3 regions of the Qipengyuania pacifica genome follow, and region 3 is predicted to be linked to each of the others. Evidence: predicted binding sites of a transcription regulator. Region 3 holds the regulator's gene; each other region holds the start of a gene.
What was found. Region 3 encodes LexA, which represses DNA repair genes until DNA is damaged. Its sites were predicted from a motif close to GTTCCNCNCTTGTTCT; they were not measured.
Positions count from the first base shown of each region.

Region 1 (5,454 bases), on a different contig from region 3:
TGGGTATTCATCTGCCCGCCTGGTTGAGCGCGGGGCCGCTGGCCCTGGGCGGGGCCGCAGGCGGGTTCATCAACCTTCCTGCGCTGGTGATCGCGCTGCTAGTGACCGGCCTGCTGGTCATCGGCACGAGTGAAAGCGCCAAGGTCAATGCCGTCCTCGTCATCGTGAAGGTTACGGCGCTGACCGCGTTCGTGGCGATCACGCTGACGAGCTCGGAATTCGAAGCGTCGCATTTCAACCCGTTCCTGCCGGCCGGGGTCTTCGGCGGTTGGGGAACCGGGGTGGGCGCAGTCGGTGCGGCGGCGACCATGTTCTTCGCCTATGTCGGTTTCGATGCGGTTTCGACCGCGGCGGAGGAAACCAAGAACCCGCAGCGCAACGTACCCATCGGGTTGGTCGGATCGCTGCTGTTCTGCACGATCTTCTACATCCTTGTCGCTGCAGGTGCGATCGGGACCATCGGCGGGCAGCCGATCATGGATGCAATGGGCATTCCGCTGGAAGCGGGATCGCCCGAACTGGCGCGCCAATGTGCGATGCCGCAATATGCCGATGCGCTGGTCTGTTCGAACGAACCGCTGGCCCATGTGCTCAAGATGCTGGGCTTTTCCGGCTTCGGCAATGCGATCGGGCTGGCAGCCTTCCTCGCGCTGCCTTCGGTCATCCTAGTGCTGATTTTCGGGCAGACGCGCATCTTCTTCGTGATGAGCCGCGACGGACTGCTGCCCGAACGGCTGAGCCGGGTGCACCCACGGTTCAAGACGCCGCATGTCGTGACCATCATCACCGGTCTTGCCGTGGCCATCGGGGCGGCATTCTTCCCGGTCGGTCAGCTGGCGGATATCTCGAACGCGGGAACGCTCTATGCCTTCCTGATGGTGGCAGTGGCCGTAATGGTGCTGCGCGTGAGGGATCCGGGGCGCAAGCGGCACTTCAAGGTACCCATGGTGTGGGTCGTCGCGCCGCTGACGATCATCGGCTGCGTGCTGCTGTTCTTCAACCTGCCGAGTGCCGCCATGCTGTTCCTGCCGGGGTGGGGGATCATCGGCGTGGTGATCTATGTGCTCTATTCGCGCAGGCGCAGCCATCTGGGGCAGGGCATTGTCGAAGTGGTCGACGATGTTGCCGGAGACGAGACGATGGTGCCGATCGAGCCTGGCAGGAAGAACGACTGATACAAGAAGGGGCGCCCGCTGAGGCGCCCCTTTTTGATTAGAGAGACGGTCGGATCAGATATCGACCGTGTCGACGTGGCGTTTTTCCGCTTCGTCGTGGACCGTCATGCCCAATGCCATCTTCGCGGTATTCAGGAGGCCGATGTCGCCGTCCCAGATTTCCGCATCGCCCAGATCCATGCGCAGGAACAGGATATCGGGATCGGTCTTGCCGCCATCGTACCAAGCTTCGATGAAATTATTCCAGAACTGGTCGAACCGCTCCTGACTGGTTTCCTTCACCAGCGTGCCGTTGAAGCGGGCGAACATGTCGTGACCCTTTCCTTCGAAGGTCGCGGTGGCGGAACCGAGCCTGGCAAAGTCGCTCTTGGTGTGGGTGAAGAACCAGATCGAACTGTTAGCATCCTTGTCGAGCTGCGGGCTCATCGGCACCGCAGTGGAGCTGTCGTTCGTGAGCTGTAGGAACAGAAATGGGCTGTCTGCCAGCGACTTCCAGAACTTCTTCTTGAGGTCTTCCGGATTTCCTTCGGCGTGTTTCATTGATCGACTCCTCGTGAGATTTGTCTTCATGCAATGATCGACACGTCTGTTCGGTCCCGCGGGTGGATGCAGCGAAAACGGAGAGGGGGGCAAATTATATCAAACGATATTTGCAACGGGAGGTGTTGAACATATATAGAACAAATGGCCTCTGCCTCCACCCTTCAGAAGCTCGAAATTCTCGCGGATGCGGCGAAATACGATGCATCCTGCGCGTCTTCGGGTACGTCGAAACGCAATTCGGTTGGCGGGAAGGGGATCGGGTCGACGGAAGGGATGGGCATCTGTCACGCCTATGCGCCGGACGGTCGCTGCATCAGTCTGCTGAAGATCCTGCTGACCAATTACTGCGTGTTCGATTGCCACTACTGTATCAATCGCAAGAGTTCGAACGTCGCGCGCGCCCGGTTCACCCCGCAGGAAGTGGTGGATCTGACACTGGCGTTCTATCGGCGTAATTATATCGAGGGGCTGTTCCTTTCGTCAGGCATCGTCAAAAGCTCCAATCACACGATGGAGCAGCTGGTCGAAGTGGCGCGCATCCTTCGCGAAGAACATGATTTTCGCGGTTATATCCATCTCAAGACCATCCCCGAAGCAGATGCGGAAATCGTGCATCAGGCCGGGCTGTATGCCGACCGCGTTTCGATCAATGTGGAACTGCCGACCGATAGCGGGCTGACCCGCCTCGCGCCGGACAAGAATTCCGGACAGATCGAAGGAGCGATGGGCAAAGTGACCAGCGACATCGCCGAGCTGAAAGATGCGCGTAAGAAGTTCAAACATGCTCCGCGTTTTGCCCCCGCTGGGCAATCCACGCAGATGATCGTTGGCGCGGACACGGCGACGGACAGCGATATCGTTGGCAAGGCGAGCCGGCTTTACGACAGTTTCAAACTGCGGCGTGTATATTACAGCGCGTTTTCTCCCATTCCCGATGCGAGTGCGGTTCTCCCGTTGAAGCGGCCGCCATTGATCCGCGAACACAGGCTATACCAATCGGACTGGTTGATGCGGTTTTACGGCTACAAGCCGGCCGAGGTGATGCAGGCGACAGAAGCGGATGGAAATCTGCCGCTGGACATCGATCCCAAGCTTGCCTGGGCGCTCAAGTTTCGGGAGCAGTTCCCCGTGGATGTAAATCGCGCCACGAAGGAGCAATTATTGCGCGTGCCTGGACTGGGCGTCAAAGCGGTTCACAAGATCCTTACCAGTCGCAGGCACCGGACGTTGCGGCTCGACGATGTGGCGCGGCTTACGCTGTCCATCACCAAGGTTCGACCGTTCATCTGCACCGTAGATTGGCGTCCTTTAATGCTTACGGACCGCGCAGACCTGCGCACGATGCTCGCGCCCAAGACCGAGCAGCTGGAGCTGTTTTCGGCATGACCATGCTCCAGGTCGCGCGCGCAGGCAGTTTCCATGTGGTGCATCTGCCGGTAGCGGATGATTTCGATTTCTGGCGCGATTGCGCGCGAGCACTGATTCAGGCTCAGGTTCCGCCCGATCGTATTTCCTGGATCGAACCGGGAGGGAGCGGCGACCTTTTCGCGCAAGGTGACCATGGTGTTCCTACGCCGACTTCAGGTGCTCCGCCTGTACGCGCCAACCGTCGGTTCGTGAATCTGGCAAGAAATGCCGCGCTTCATTCCGATCCGGAGCGGTTCGCGCTGTTGTACCGGCTGTTATGGCGGTTGCAGGCAAATCCCGGGATGATGGAGGACAAGGCTGACGACGATGTCCGCAAAATCGAGGAGCTGGACAAAAATGTTCGGCGCGACAGTCACAAGATGCATGCATTTGTGCGGTTTCGCCTCGTCGAAGCGGATGAGGCAGAAGGCGGTGATCGATACGTCGCCTGGTTCGAGCCTGACCATCATATTCTGCGCGCCAATGCGGGTTTTTTCATGCGCAGGTTTGCCAATATGCGCTGGTCGATCCTTACGCCTCGCGGAAGCCTTCACTGGGACGGCGAAACCATGACCGAGGGGCCGGCGGCAGAGCGCTCCGATGCTCCGCAAGGCGATCCCATGGAGGATTTATGGCGCACTTATTACGCGTCCATCTTCAATCCGGCGCGTCTCAAGATCGGCGCGATGCTTAAAGAAATGCCGAAGAAATACTGGAAGAACATGCCTGAAGCGGCGCTTATTCCCGAGCTCGTCGCAGGGGCCCAATCCCGTGAGGCGAAAATGGTCGAGAAGGGAGCGCTGGAATTCGACGAGCGGCCGGAGACTTTGGCCGCGATCGACAAGGCTATATCAGCCTGTCGCGAATGCCCGATCGGATTGCTCGATAATCACGCCGTCATGGGCGAAGGGCCGCAGGACGCTGCCTTGATGATCGTGGGCGAACAGCCGGGCGATCAGGAGGATATCAAGGGCCGACCCTTCGTCGGCCCAGCGGGACAATTGCTCGACGATCATCTGCAGATGGCGGGGATCGATCGAAGCGCGGCTTATGTCACCAACGCCGTAAAGCATTTCAAATATGTTCAGCGCGGAAAACGGCGCATTCACCAGAGCCCGGCGGCAAAGGAAATCGATACGTGTCGGTGGTGGATGGAAAGCGAAAGAGCGATCGTTCAGCCGAAACTGGTGCTGGCGATGGGGGCCAGTGCAGCTCGGGGCATGCTCGGTAAAACGGTCAGTATTTCCAAGGCTCGGGGCGCACCGATCCAGCTAGAGGACGGCAGTGAGTTGTGGGTGACAGCGCACCCATCCTATCTGCTGCGTCTGGATGGGGCCGCCAGGGATGAACAGGTGCGCTTGTTCGACAACGACCTGCGGGCGGTGCGACAACGTCTCGAGGAAATCGCTCAGCGAGCGTGACCCGCATCCACCACGCCGGTTCTGTGCAAGCATCGTTAGGTGAGGAACAATTTGCCGCGACCACAGCTACTTAGAAACATAGGTAGCAGCCGAGTACCATCGGGAAGGGCGAAGTGTTGGAATATCGATGGTAAAGGCGCATTTTTCCAAACGCATCGGCAAGTTCACCGGCGACCGCCGGGTTCTGGTATTCCTGATCTTGGCCAGCCTGCTGATAGCTGGCCGCGTGTGGCTAGCCGAACATCCCGAGCATGACCCCTGGGCGCCACTGGACCTACGCGATCCTGTGGGGTGGGCGACGGAAGCCAAGTTGCAATCCCTGCGTGAGGATGTGGCCGAATGCCGGGGCGTTCTCGACCGAAGCGATGTGGTCCACGAAATACTCGAGCCGGCGGGCGAAGGTGCTTGCAGGCGGGAAGACCGTACCGTCCTTACCGGGCTCCCGTTGTCGCCGAATAGTCCGCCTGTGACATGTTCGGCATCGATTGCGCTGCTGTTGTGGGAACGCGAGGCAGTGGCACCGCTAGCCGAAGAAATCTTCGGTTCGAAAATTCAACGTATAGAGCATCTTGGAGCGTATTCCTGCCGCCGTCTCTACGGGCGTGATTCCGGTCCTTGGAGTGAACACGCGACTGCCAACGCCATAGATATTGCGGGTTTTGTCCTTGCGGATGGCACGCGGATCAGCGTGCTGAACGACTGGTCGGGAGAAGGCGACAAGGCACAATTCCTGCGAAGGGTGCGCGATAATGCCTGCGACAGCTTCTCGACTGTCCTTTCACCCGATTACAACGCGGCCCATGCCGATCATTTCCATCTCGACATGAGCCCTCGCTGGCGCAGCGTTTGCAGATAGGCCGCTACGCTTCGAGCGAGTAACCTGCGCTGCGGACGGTACGCACCGGATC
Region 1 covers NZ_JAIGNQ010000002.1:8,713-14,166, reverse strand. Annotated here, with positions in the region: gene K3177_RS05365 (amino acid permease) at 1-1,175, shown strand, start outside; gene K3177_RS05360 (pyridoxamine 5'-phosphate oxidase family protein) at 1,230-1,715, opposite strand; gene K3177_RS05355 (putative DNA modification/repair radical SAM protein) at 1,860-3,104, shown strand; gene K3177_RS05350 (UdgX family uracil-DNA binding protein) at 3,101-4,546, shown strand; gene K3177_RS05345 (extensin-like domain-containing protein) at 4,674-5,402, shown strand; gene phoB (phosphate regulon transcriptional regulator PhoB) at 5,407-5,454, opposite strand, start outside.
Region 1: K3177_RS05355 (putative DNA modification/repair radical SAM protein) is a predicted target of LexA. The motif match lies at 1,842-1,857, and genes of this name have one in related genera.

Region 2 (5,454 bases), on a different contig from region 3:
TTCGCCATGGTTCTTTTCGACCCAGAGCGCGACGGCCCACAATTCCTGATCGCGGTTCAGCACCATGGTTCACGTCTCCCGGTCCAGGTTCGCGCCAGGCCTTCGCTGACCAGCTGATCGCCAAGCGAGCGGCCGCCGCGCGTTACAACCCGCAATTTGCGACCGTACTGATCCTCGTCTCTGCTACCGATGGTCCTCAGTTCAAAGGGCCCGCCATTCAGCAATTCGACAAGGCGGTGCGTCGCGCGCATGCCGAGCTGGTATTCATAGTCGCAACGAGGCTCGCTGATCTCGGGAGTGTCGATGTCGGCAATCCGGATCTTCACGCCATCAAGCCAGAAAGTATCTCCATCCACGACGCATGTGCGCCGGATGGATCCGCAGATGTCGAATTGTGGGGAGCTTGCTTGCTGGAATAAAGCCTGAGGCTGATGATCGTCGTTAGCAAGGCTGGCATCATGGACTGGCCAGTTGAGTGCCAGCATCCCTCCAGCAAATACGATCGCGAATGCTCCCAAACCCAACGAGATCTCCTTTCTCAGCTTCCGGCGCTTCTGTGCCTTCAACGCCTTGCGAAAGTCGAACGGCTCACCGGGGGTCTCATTCACTGGCGTTGTCCGTCTTCATTCCGGCACATGATTTCAGACGATAGCCGGAAATCAGGTAGTTTCGTCAATTGTACGTACCAATTGCTTGCCAACGTCCCAACACAGACCGGACATATTGCGGCGTTTCACCATTGTTGGGAATGCCGCGTGATCGGGAGACGGCACCTGGGCCAGCATTGTAAGCAGCCAAGGCCAGGTGGACTGCGTCGAACCGGTCCAACATATCGCGAAGGTACCTGGCGCCACCGTCGATCGATGCAAGAGGGTCATGACGGTTCCGGACGCCCAGTTCTCTCGCCGTGGCCGGCATAAGCTGAGCCAGCCCGGCAGCACCGGCTGGGCTAACAGCCATCGGATTGAAGCGGGACTCAGCCCAAATAAGAGCACGAAGCAGGTTGGTCGGAAGCCCGTAACGGCGTTCAGCCTCGGCTATCGCCGCCATATACAAGCCTTCCCGGTAGGATACGTTTGCTGGCTCGGCCTGGTAGATTGCAGGAAGATATTCCCTTGCCGGCTGCTGGTCCGTCTTCGGCGGAACGATCGCGTGCTCGAACAAGGTGAAATCCTGGGCGCGGACTTGCTGAGAGGAGGTCGCGATCATCCCCAGGCAGGCGACCGCTATCGCGGTCCGACAATTGAGAGAGGTCATCTCGAGTGGTGCTCCATTGATTCGAATCACAATGGAACATAAATAGAACATATGACTGTAGGAAACCTGTGAATGCCTGCCTTCGGGAGAGGAAAGGAACGCTGATGGGGGGGCCACTTTGCATGCTGAGGAGCTCGCATGTCCCTGTCTGTCCAAACTCATCCCAACCGGTCGCTTGCCGAGACCGCCCGTCGCATTTGCGAATCGCGAGGGGGCAAATGGTCCGGCACAAAGGGCATGGCCTGTTGCCCCGCGCATGATGACCGCACGCCGTCACTCGGTGTGTCGCTCGGCCGACAGGCCATCCTCTTCCACTGTTTCGCGGGATGCGATCAGCAGAGCGTGCTGGCTGCTCTGGCGCGTGAAGGTTTCGAGGCACCGGCGCTTTTTTCAGGTTCTGCGACCACCAACGAACCCGAATCGACCAGCACCCGCAAACCCTCGGCGGTAGCGCTGAGGATCTGGCGCGATGCACAGCCACTGCGTGCTAGTCCGGCAAAGGCATATCTTGAAAGCCGCGGCATCCTCGCCGCATCTCCGGCGCTCCGCTTCCATCCACGAACGCCGCTTGGCCCGAAAGGACGGGCCCGCTTTCTGCCCGCCATGATCGCGGCAGTCAGCCTCGACGAGTGCCCGATCGCCATCCACCGCACGTTCCTGTCTACCGAGGCTTCAGGCAAGGCCGCTTTCGAAAAGCCGAAACGCGCGCTCGGCGCGCTCGGTGAAGCTGCTGTCCGCCTCTTCGCTCCGGCCTCCGGCAAGCTCGGCCTCGCTGAGGGCATCGAGAGCGCAATGTCGGCCTATGCTCTCACCGGCATTCCCGTCTGGGCGACCCTGGGCAATGAGCGCTTCGGTCTCGTCAGCGTGCCTGAAAGCGTGACCGAGCTTCACCTCTTCGTCGATCACGATGCTGGCGGCGAGCTGGCCGCGTCGCGTGGCTTGGCCGCTTATGCCCGCGATGGGCGGACGATCCACGTTCGCAAACCATCCTCACGCGACACCGACTGGAACGATGAACTTACAGCATGGCTGCGCCGCAAAGCGGCGCGGTAGAGGAGAGAGAGCTTCTCTAATTCCTGATCCGGCAGAGGGCGTGTCCCGATGCCCTCATCAGGAGGACGAATTGCCATGTTTCAGTCAGACCTGTTTCCCGCCGGCGAGCAACAGTCGTCAGTGCCATTGGCTTACGCCGTCGGCGCCAGGATTGCCGAGTTTCTCGCTTCGGGACGTCACCTTTCCCGCGCCGATATCGCCGGCCTGTTCGCCGAGGAAACCGGCGTCATGGACTGGGGAAGCGCCTGGACCATCGATGACCACAACAACGCGGTCGAGATCGGCGCACTGCTCTGGCTGCGAGAGTCCTCACGGATCGATCTGGCGACGAACGTGCACGAAGCCGAAGCGCGGTTCGACTGGCTCAAAGCAGCCTTGCCGCCACGGCACGTGCGCAGCGAAGCACAGGTCGAGCTCCAGCAGTTCTCGACCCCGCCGATGCTGGCCTGGCTGATGGCGAAGGCTGCGGCTCTCTCCGCGCGTGACACGCTGCTCGAACCCTCCGCCGGCAATGGTGCCCTTGCTCTCTGGGGTTGGCTCCAGAACGCCTCGTTAATCCTCAACGAGATTGATCCGGCGAGACGAGACAACCTGGGCCACATCTTTCCTTCGACCGCGACCACCGCGCATGACGGGGAACTGATCGCCGACCTACTTCGCGGCCCGGTTCCATCGGCCGTGTTGATGAACCCGCCATTCGCCCGCAGCCGGGAACGCGGCAAGGACGGCGAGACGGCGCAGCGCCACCTGCGCAGCGCGATCCGGGCCACTGCCGGAGCCGCGAGGATTGTCGGCATCATGCCCGATGGCTTCGATGCTTCCACGTTCGCCAAAGCGCAGGGCGAAGCATCGCTGTTGCTCGATGTGCGCTTGCAGCAGGTGTTCCGCCGCACCGGGACTGGTATCGCCGTTCGCTTGGTCGTCATCGACAAGACGCAGACTGCGTCCTCGCCTGCGATCATCGGAGATACTGTCGACCTCATCTTGCTCCACGAGCTTATCACTGCGCTTCCGCCACGCGTACAGACCTCCGCCAACATCCATCGCCTGCCGCTCGGCAAGCCAGTGCGCCTCGTTTGCAAGACTTCGACCCAAAGCGCGCTGGTTCGGCCGGTGGCGCCGTTCGCCGCGACACCAGCAGCCACGGCGAATGCGATTGACCTTGCCTATTCGGTTCTCGCCGACCCCGCGCCGGTGCCTGAACAGACCGGAATTTACCTGCCTTACCGGCCCAGTCGCATCGCGTTCGAGGATGCGCCGGTCCATCCTACCCCGCTCGTGGAATCGGTCGCCATGGGTTCGGTCGCGGCGCCCCAGCCGGATGTTAGCCCGCGCCTTCCCGCAAATTGGCGGGCCGATGGCCTTCTGTCCGAAGCGCAGTGCGAGACACTGGTCTACGCTGCCCAGGCATTCGCGCGCGATCTTCCGGGCCGGTTCAAGGTCAGCCAGGAAGGCACCGCGCTGGAACTGTCCGAAGATGGTCACGAATACCGCCAGGGCTTCTTCCTTGGCGACGGAACCGGAGCGGGCAAGGGACGACAGATCGCCGCGGTCATCATGGACCGCTGGCTCGCCGGCGAGCGTCGCCATATCTGGATCACAAAGAACGAGGCGCTGCTCGAAGATGCGCGCCGCGACTGGGAAGCGCTTGGCGGGCTGCCGCTCGATCTCCAGCCGCTCTCGCGCTGGAAACTTGGCCACTCCGTAACGATGTCCGAAGGCATCCTCTTCGTCACCTACCCGACGCTGCGCTCGGGGCGCGCCGAGGATACGCGGCTCGACCAGATCCTTGCCTGGGCGGGCGAGGATTTCGACGGCGTGATCGCTTTCGACGAAGCCCACGCCATGGCCAATGCGCTCGGGGGCTCATCAACCCGCGGCAAGGTCAAGGGCTCCGAACAGGGCATGGCGGGTCTGAGGCTGCAGAACCATCTGCCGCGCGCCCGCGTGCTCTACGCGTCTGCCACTGGCGCTTCGGATATCGCCAACCTCGGTTACACCTCACGGCTTGGTCTCTGGGGACCCGAGACCGCCTTTCCGACCCACGAGGCGTTCATGACCGAGATCCGCGCTGGCGGCGTCGCGGCGATGGAGCTCGTCGCCCGCGACCTCAAGGCCCAGGGACTCTACGTTGCCCGTGCGCTGTCCTTCGCCGGGGTCGAGTACGAAATCCTCGAGCACAGCCTGACCGATGCACAGGTGCGGATATACGATGCCTATGCCGAGGCCTGGGCAATCATTCACCGCAACCTCGAAGCTGCGCTCGAAGCAACCCGCGTGGTCGACGAGGACAGCGGCGATACACTCAATCGCAACGCCAAGGCTGCGGCGCTCTCAATCTTCGAAGGTACCAAGCAGCGCTTCTTTGCCCAGCTCCTGCTCTCGATGAAATTGCCTAGCCTGATCCCTGCAATGGAAGCGGCGCTTGGCGAGGATCATTCGGTTGTCGTGCAGCTGGTCTCGACCGCAGAGGCCATGCTCGACCGACGCCTTGCCGACCTTACCGTGGAAGAACGCGAAGCGCTCGATATCGATCTCTCACCGCGTGAATACGTCATCGACTACCTTACGAAGAGCTTCCCGGTACGATTGATGCAGGTCTTCGCCGACGAGGACGGCAATCTTCGCTCCGAGGCAATGAGCGACGAGGAGGGCAATCCCGTTTTCTGCTCGCGTGCTATCGCCGCGCGCGATGCACTGATCGAACAGCTCTGTGCGCTGCCGCCTATCGCCACAGCGCTCGATGCGATCATCGAGCACTTCGGGACCGAGGCGGTGGCCGAGGTCACGGGCCGGACCCGCAGGCTGGTCCTGGGCCGCGATGGTCAGCAGCGCCTCGAACGCCGGAGCCCCAGTGCGAATGTCGCCGAAGCGCAAAGCTTCATGGAAGGGACCAAGCGCATCCTGGTCTTCTCGGATGCCGGCGGTACGGGGCGTTCCTATCATGCCGACCTCGGCTGTCGGAATCAGCAACGCCGGGTCCATTTCCTGCTCGAGCCGGGCTGGCGCGCCGACAACGCCATCCAGGGGCTTGGTCGTACGAACCGCACCAACCAGGCCTCGGCCCCGCTGTTCAGCCCGGTAACCACCGACGTGAAGGGCGAACGTCGGTTCATCTCGACCATTGCCCGCAGGCTCGACGCA
Region 2 covers NZ_JAIGNQ010000001.1:744,541-749,994, forward strand. Annotated here, with positions in the region: gene K3177_RS03735 (DUF6961 family protein) at 1-66, opposite strand, end outside; gene K3177_RS03740 (thermonuclease family protein) at 57-608, opposite strand; gene K3177_RS03745 (lytic transglycosylase domain-containing protein) at 673-1,257, opposite strand; gene K3177_RS03750 (DUF7146 domain-containing protein) at 1,396-2,310, shown strand; gene K3177_RS03755 (strawberry notch family protein) at 2,386-5,454, shown strand, end outside.
Region 2: K3177_RS03750 (DUF7146 domain-containing protein) is a predicted target of LexA. The motif match lies at 1,291-1,306, and genes of this name have one in related genera.

Region 3 (5,454 bases):
CGACCGCGGGCCCTGGCTTACCGTTGCGTTCGGGTGCGGGATCGGACTGTGGTTCTATCTCGCCGCACCGTGGCAGTGGGTCGCGATGATTTCAGCATTCTTGGGAATGGCTGTTTTCTCGTGGGCGGGTTGGCGCCATCAGCCCGGTCGCGCATTCACTCTTGCCGCAGTTATTTCATTGGCTCTGGCCGTTGCTGCAGGCGTGTCGGTCGTGTGGGCCCGATCGGCGATGGTGGGCGCAGAACCGATTGCCTATCCACGTTTCGAGCGGATCGATGGGCGGGTGCTGAGCCGGGAAGAGCAGCCGGCCGAAGACAGGGTTAGGCTGGTCCTGGCCGCGCGCGACGGCGAGACGGGAAAAGCGCACGCATATCGGGTCAATGTGCCGCTGTCTGCGGACAGCCCGGAATTGCGAGAAGGTGCCAGGGTCAGGCTGTCGGCACGTCTCATGCCTCCGTCACCGCCGATCGTTCCCGGTGCGTACAACTTCGCCAGACGAGCCTGGTTCGATGGGCTTGCCGCAACTGGATCGGCTGTCGGCGATGTTGAGATCATCGAGCCGCCTGGCGCATCCCGACTGTCCATAGCATCCGCTCAGAGACAGCTCTCGCGACACGTTCGCGCCAATCTCGAAGGGACGTCCGGTGCCATCGCAGCCACCTTGGCGAGCGGGGACCGCGGAGCGATTCCCGAAGCGGACGAAGAGGCAATGCGCGATTCCGGGCTGACCCATTTGCTGTCCATCAGCGGTCTTCACGTGAGCGCCATCATAGCTGCGACCTATTTCATTGTTCTGAAGCTGCTCGCGTTCTGGCCTTGGCTGACGCTGCGCATCCGGCTGCCGCTGGTGGCCGCCGGGGCATCAGCGATCGCCGGCATTGCCTACACACTGCTTACCGGCGCTGAAGTGCCGACCGTGCGTAGCTGTATCGGAGCTCTGCTCGTACTGGTCGCATTGGCTGTGGGGCGAGAACCGCTATCCATGCGGATGATCGCTATCGCGGCGGGAGTCGTGCTCGTGTTGTGGCCGGAATCGCTCGTCGGGCCGAGTTTCCAGATGAGCTTTGCGGCAGTCATCGCCATCGTATCGCTCCACAATGTGCATGCGGTACGGGACTTTCTCGCACCGCGACAGGAGAGCTGGCTGCGTCGCATGTCGAGACGGGCGGTGATGCTGTTCCTGACTGGACTGGTCATCGAGCTGGCCTTGATGCCAATCGTCTTATTCCATTTCCATCGCGCCGGCGTTTATGGAGCGGCGGCCAATCTGATCGCCATTCCGCTGGTCACATTCATATCGATGCCGCTCGTGGCGCTTGCTTTGGCGCTCGATCTGATCGGAGCGGGCGCGCCGGCGTGGTGGCTAGTGGGCAAGTCGCTCGCCCTGCTGCTGGCCATTGCCCATTTCTTTGCCGAGCAGCCGGGGTCGGTCAAGCTTGCGCCGCGTATCGGTATGGGAGCGATAGGGTTATACGTGAGCGGGGCGCTCTGGGTGGCGTTATGGCAAGGCAGGGCGCGCCTGCTGGGTTTTGGGCCAATTCTCGCCTCTGCTGTGCTGATGATCACCGCCCCGATACCCGATATCCTCATTACGCGTGACGGACGCGATATAGGCGTTGCCAACGAGGCCGAACGGTTGCTGGTTCTGCACGATCGTGAAGGCGGATATGCTCAGGACAATCTGCTCGAACTGGCCGGTACGGATCAGAGCCCTATCGAGATTGCCGACTGGCTGCGCAGCCGGTGCAGCGACCAGTTTTGCGTCTTCTCCCTAGAACGGGGTGGGCGACCCTGGTCCGTCCTCGTCGCCCGCAATAGATATCTCGTGGAAGAGCGGGCCCTGGCCGCGGCTTGCATGCGGGCCGACATCGTTATTGCCGACCGGTATCTGCCGTACAGTTGTCAGCCGCGCTGGCTCAAAGCGGACAGAAGGTTTCTCGACCGGGAAGGGGGCGCTTCGATCTATCTGGCAGACCAAAAGATCGATACGGTCGCCCAGGATCAGGGCGAGCATGGATGGTGGCGCGCGCCACGTGAGTAGGCGCGCGCCAGCAAATCAGTGGTAGCGGCGGAGCAGGCCCGCCAGTTTTCCCTGAACCTGAACCCGGTGGGGTTCATAAACTTGCGCTTCGTATGCACCATTGGCCGGATCCAGCACGACGCGGCCTGCATCCTTGCGAAGGTATTTCAGGGTCGCTTCTTCGTTGTCGACCAGCGCCACGACAATCTCGCCATCGCGGGCCGTGTCCGTGCGTTTTACCAGAGCGAAGTCGCCATCGAAGATCCCGGCTTCGATCATGGAATCTCCGGAAACCTCCAAGGCATAATGTTCGCCCGGACCGAGCAGCGCGGCCGGCACGGGCATGCTGGACTGACCTTCGATCGCTTCGATCGGGGCGCCGGCGGCAATCCGCCCATGAAGCGGAACATCGATGATGTCGTTTGCCGGTTCGGGCGCCACCGCCTTTGCCGGGATCGCAGCCGATACGGCGTCGTTAGCCGCCACCGGAGCGGGCGACCCCATCACGGCATTTTCAGGAAGCTTGACCACCTCCAGCGCACGCGCCCGATTGGGAAGGCGCCGGATGAAGCCGCGTTCTTCGAGTGCCGAGATCAGGCGGTGTACGCCCGACTTGCTCTTCAGATCGAGCGCTTCCTTCATTTCTTCGAAGCTGGGGGAAATGCCGGTGTCTTCCAGACGCTGCTGGATGAACCGGATCAATTCGTGCTGCTTGGCGGTCAGCATTGTGCGAACTCCGTATCGCGTGTTCACAAAAGGCGTGAACGAATGCGGAACAATTAAGCAACCAAAATAACAAAGTCAAGCAATTCAGCCGTTCCTTGCGGAACAACCGTTCATGGTTCGATCCGGATCAGGGCGCTGAGAAACCGCTGTCGTTAAGCTTTTCGGTCGCGCAGGGGAGACATGGACCACATGGACCACTGTACAAGGGGATAAAAAGTCACCCCGCACCGAGGCCGAAATCGCGCCAGAACGCAGCGGGTTTGGTCTGGAGCTGATACCTTTAACCGGTCAGCAGCGTGTAGGACAGATCAGTTCCCGAGCAGCATGCGAGTTGCCGCTTCGACATCGCGTTGGCGCATCAGGCTTTCGCCGACTAGGAAGCTGTTCACCCCGGCGTGTGACAAGCGCTGGCAGTCTTCGAATAGAGAAATGCCGCTTTCGCCGACCAGAAGCGAACCCTCCGGTGCCAGAGGCGCCAAGGCTTCGGTCGTGGCGAGATCGGTCGAGAAGGTCCGCAGGTCCCGGTTGTTCACGCCAATGAGGCGCGACTGTAGCAATGCTGCACGTTCCATCTCTGCGTGATCATGGACTTCTACCAATACGTCCATGCCATATTCCACCGCGGCCCGTTCGATCTCCACCATCGCACCATCATCGAGTGCGGCGACTATGATCAGGATCGCATCAGCGCCGAGTGCGCGCGCTTCGGCCACCTGCCAGGTATCGACCATGAAATCCTTGCGCAGGACGGGCAATTCGCAGGCCGATCGCGCTTCGACCAGATAATCTTCGTGACCCTGAAAATACGGGGCGTCGGTGAGAACCGAAAGGCACGCAGCGCCCCCTGCAGCATAGGCGCGGGCATGGGCAGCGGGATGGAAATCTTCCCGGATCAAGCCCTTCGAGGGTGAAGCCTTCTTGATTTCGGCGATGAGGCCGAAGCCGGACCGTTCCGCACGTTCGAGCGCAGAGCGGAAACCACGCGGGGCGGTCTGTTCGCGAGCGGAAGCGTCGAGATCGGCCAGCGACCGCATGCGCTTGCGTGCGGCCACTTCTTCCCGTTTGGTGGCGCAGATTTGTTCTAGCTTGTTCATATCAGGTGGCCATTGCAATCCAGCTTTCGAGCAAGGTCCTGGCTTTGCCGGAATCCAGTGCTTCGGCGGCGATCTCGGCGCCTTCCGTCCAGTCCTCCGTACGGTCGGCTACGATCAGAGTGGCCGCGGCGTTGAAAAGTACCGCGTCGCGATAAGGTCCGGGTGTGCCCGCAAGCAGGGCTTCCAACGCGCGGGCATTGTGACGGGGATCGCCGCCGCGAATAGCCTCGACCGGTGCGTGGGGCAGATTGGCATGTACCGCGAGCACCCGGCGCATCTCGAAATCGTTGCCCTGAACGTCTGCCAGTTCGTTGCCGCCGGCAAGGCTCAGTTCGTCCAGCCCTTCGTCTCCCGAGGCGATGAAAGTGCGTTCGGTGCCCAGCTTTGCCTTGGCTGCGGCATAGATGGGGACATAGGCCGGGCGCGCGATACCGATAAGCTGCCGCTTCACGCCGGCCGGGTTCGAAAGCGGACCCATCAGATTGAAGATCGTACGAACGCCAAGCTTCTGGCGAATGGGCTGGATCCGTCCCATGGCCGGGTGGTGGTTCTTGGCGAATAGGAAGCAGATCCCGAGTTCCGCCAAAGTCTTCTCGGCGCTTTTTCCTGCAGCTTCCATGTCGAGGCCGAGTACCTCGAGCGTATCGGCCGCGCCGGATTTGCTGCTGGCGGCCCGATTGCCGTGCTTGGCGACGGGCACGCCGCAAGCTGCGACGACGAGGCTGACAGCAGTCGAGACGTTGAGGGTATGGTGTCCGTCACCCCCGGTTCCGCAGCAATCGACCGTGCCTTCGGGCGCGTCGACGGGAATGAGCCTTTGCCGCAGCGCGCGCGCAGCGCCGGCGATCTCGTCAGATGTTTCGCTGCGCGCGGACATATTGACCAGGAAACGTGCGATCGCATCGTCATCGGTTTCACCGTCGAGGATCCAGCCGAAAACCTCTTCGGCTTCCGCTTCCCCAAGATGTTGCTTTGCGTCGGGAAGCGTTTTCATGCCGGGACCCTGGCGGCGATGCCGCAGATTTCGAGGAAGTTGGCGAGCAGGGCGTGACCATGTTCGGTCGCGATGCTTTCCGGGTGGAACTGGACCCCGTGAATGGGCAGATCGCGGTGTCGGAACCCCATGACGCTGCTGCCGTCGAGGCCAGGTGTTTCGCTGGTGGCGTTCACGTCGAGGCAGGCGGGAATGTCTTCGACCACGAGCGAATGATAGCGCGTTGCCGTGAACGGAGACGGCAGTCCGGCAAATACGCCAGTGGCATCGTGCGTGACGGGTGACGTCTTGCCGTGCATCAGCCCCCCGCGGACCACGCGTCCGCCGAAAAACTGGCCGATGGATTGATGGCCGAGGCACACACCGAGCAACGGCTTTCCGGCGTCTGCACATGCTGCCACCAGATCAAGGCTGACGCCGGCTTCATTGGGCGTGCAGGGGCCCGGCGATATGAGATAACCTGCGTGACCTGCCAACAGAGCTTCATTGGCAGTGACGGCATCGTTACGCACGACTTCGACCTCAGCCCCCAGTTCCATCAGGTAATGGACCAGGTTGAAGGTAAAGCTGTCGTAATTGTCGATTACGAGGATTGATCGGCGGTCGGTCATTCGTGGCGT
Region 3 covers NZ_JAIGNQ010000003.1:380,327-385,780, forward strand. Annotated here, with positions in the region: gene K3177_RS11550 (ComEC/Rec2 family competence protein) at 1-2,041, shown strand, start outside; gene lexA (transcriptional repressor LexA) at 2,057-2,746, opposite strand; gene trpC (indole-3-glycerol phosphate synthase TrpC) at 3,055-3,840, opposite strand; gene trpD (anthranilate phosphoribosyltransferase) at 3,842-4,834, opposite strand; gene K3177_RS11570 (anthranilate synthase component II) at 4,831-5,445, opposite strand.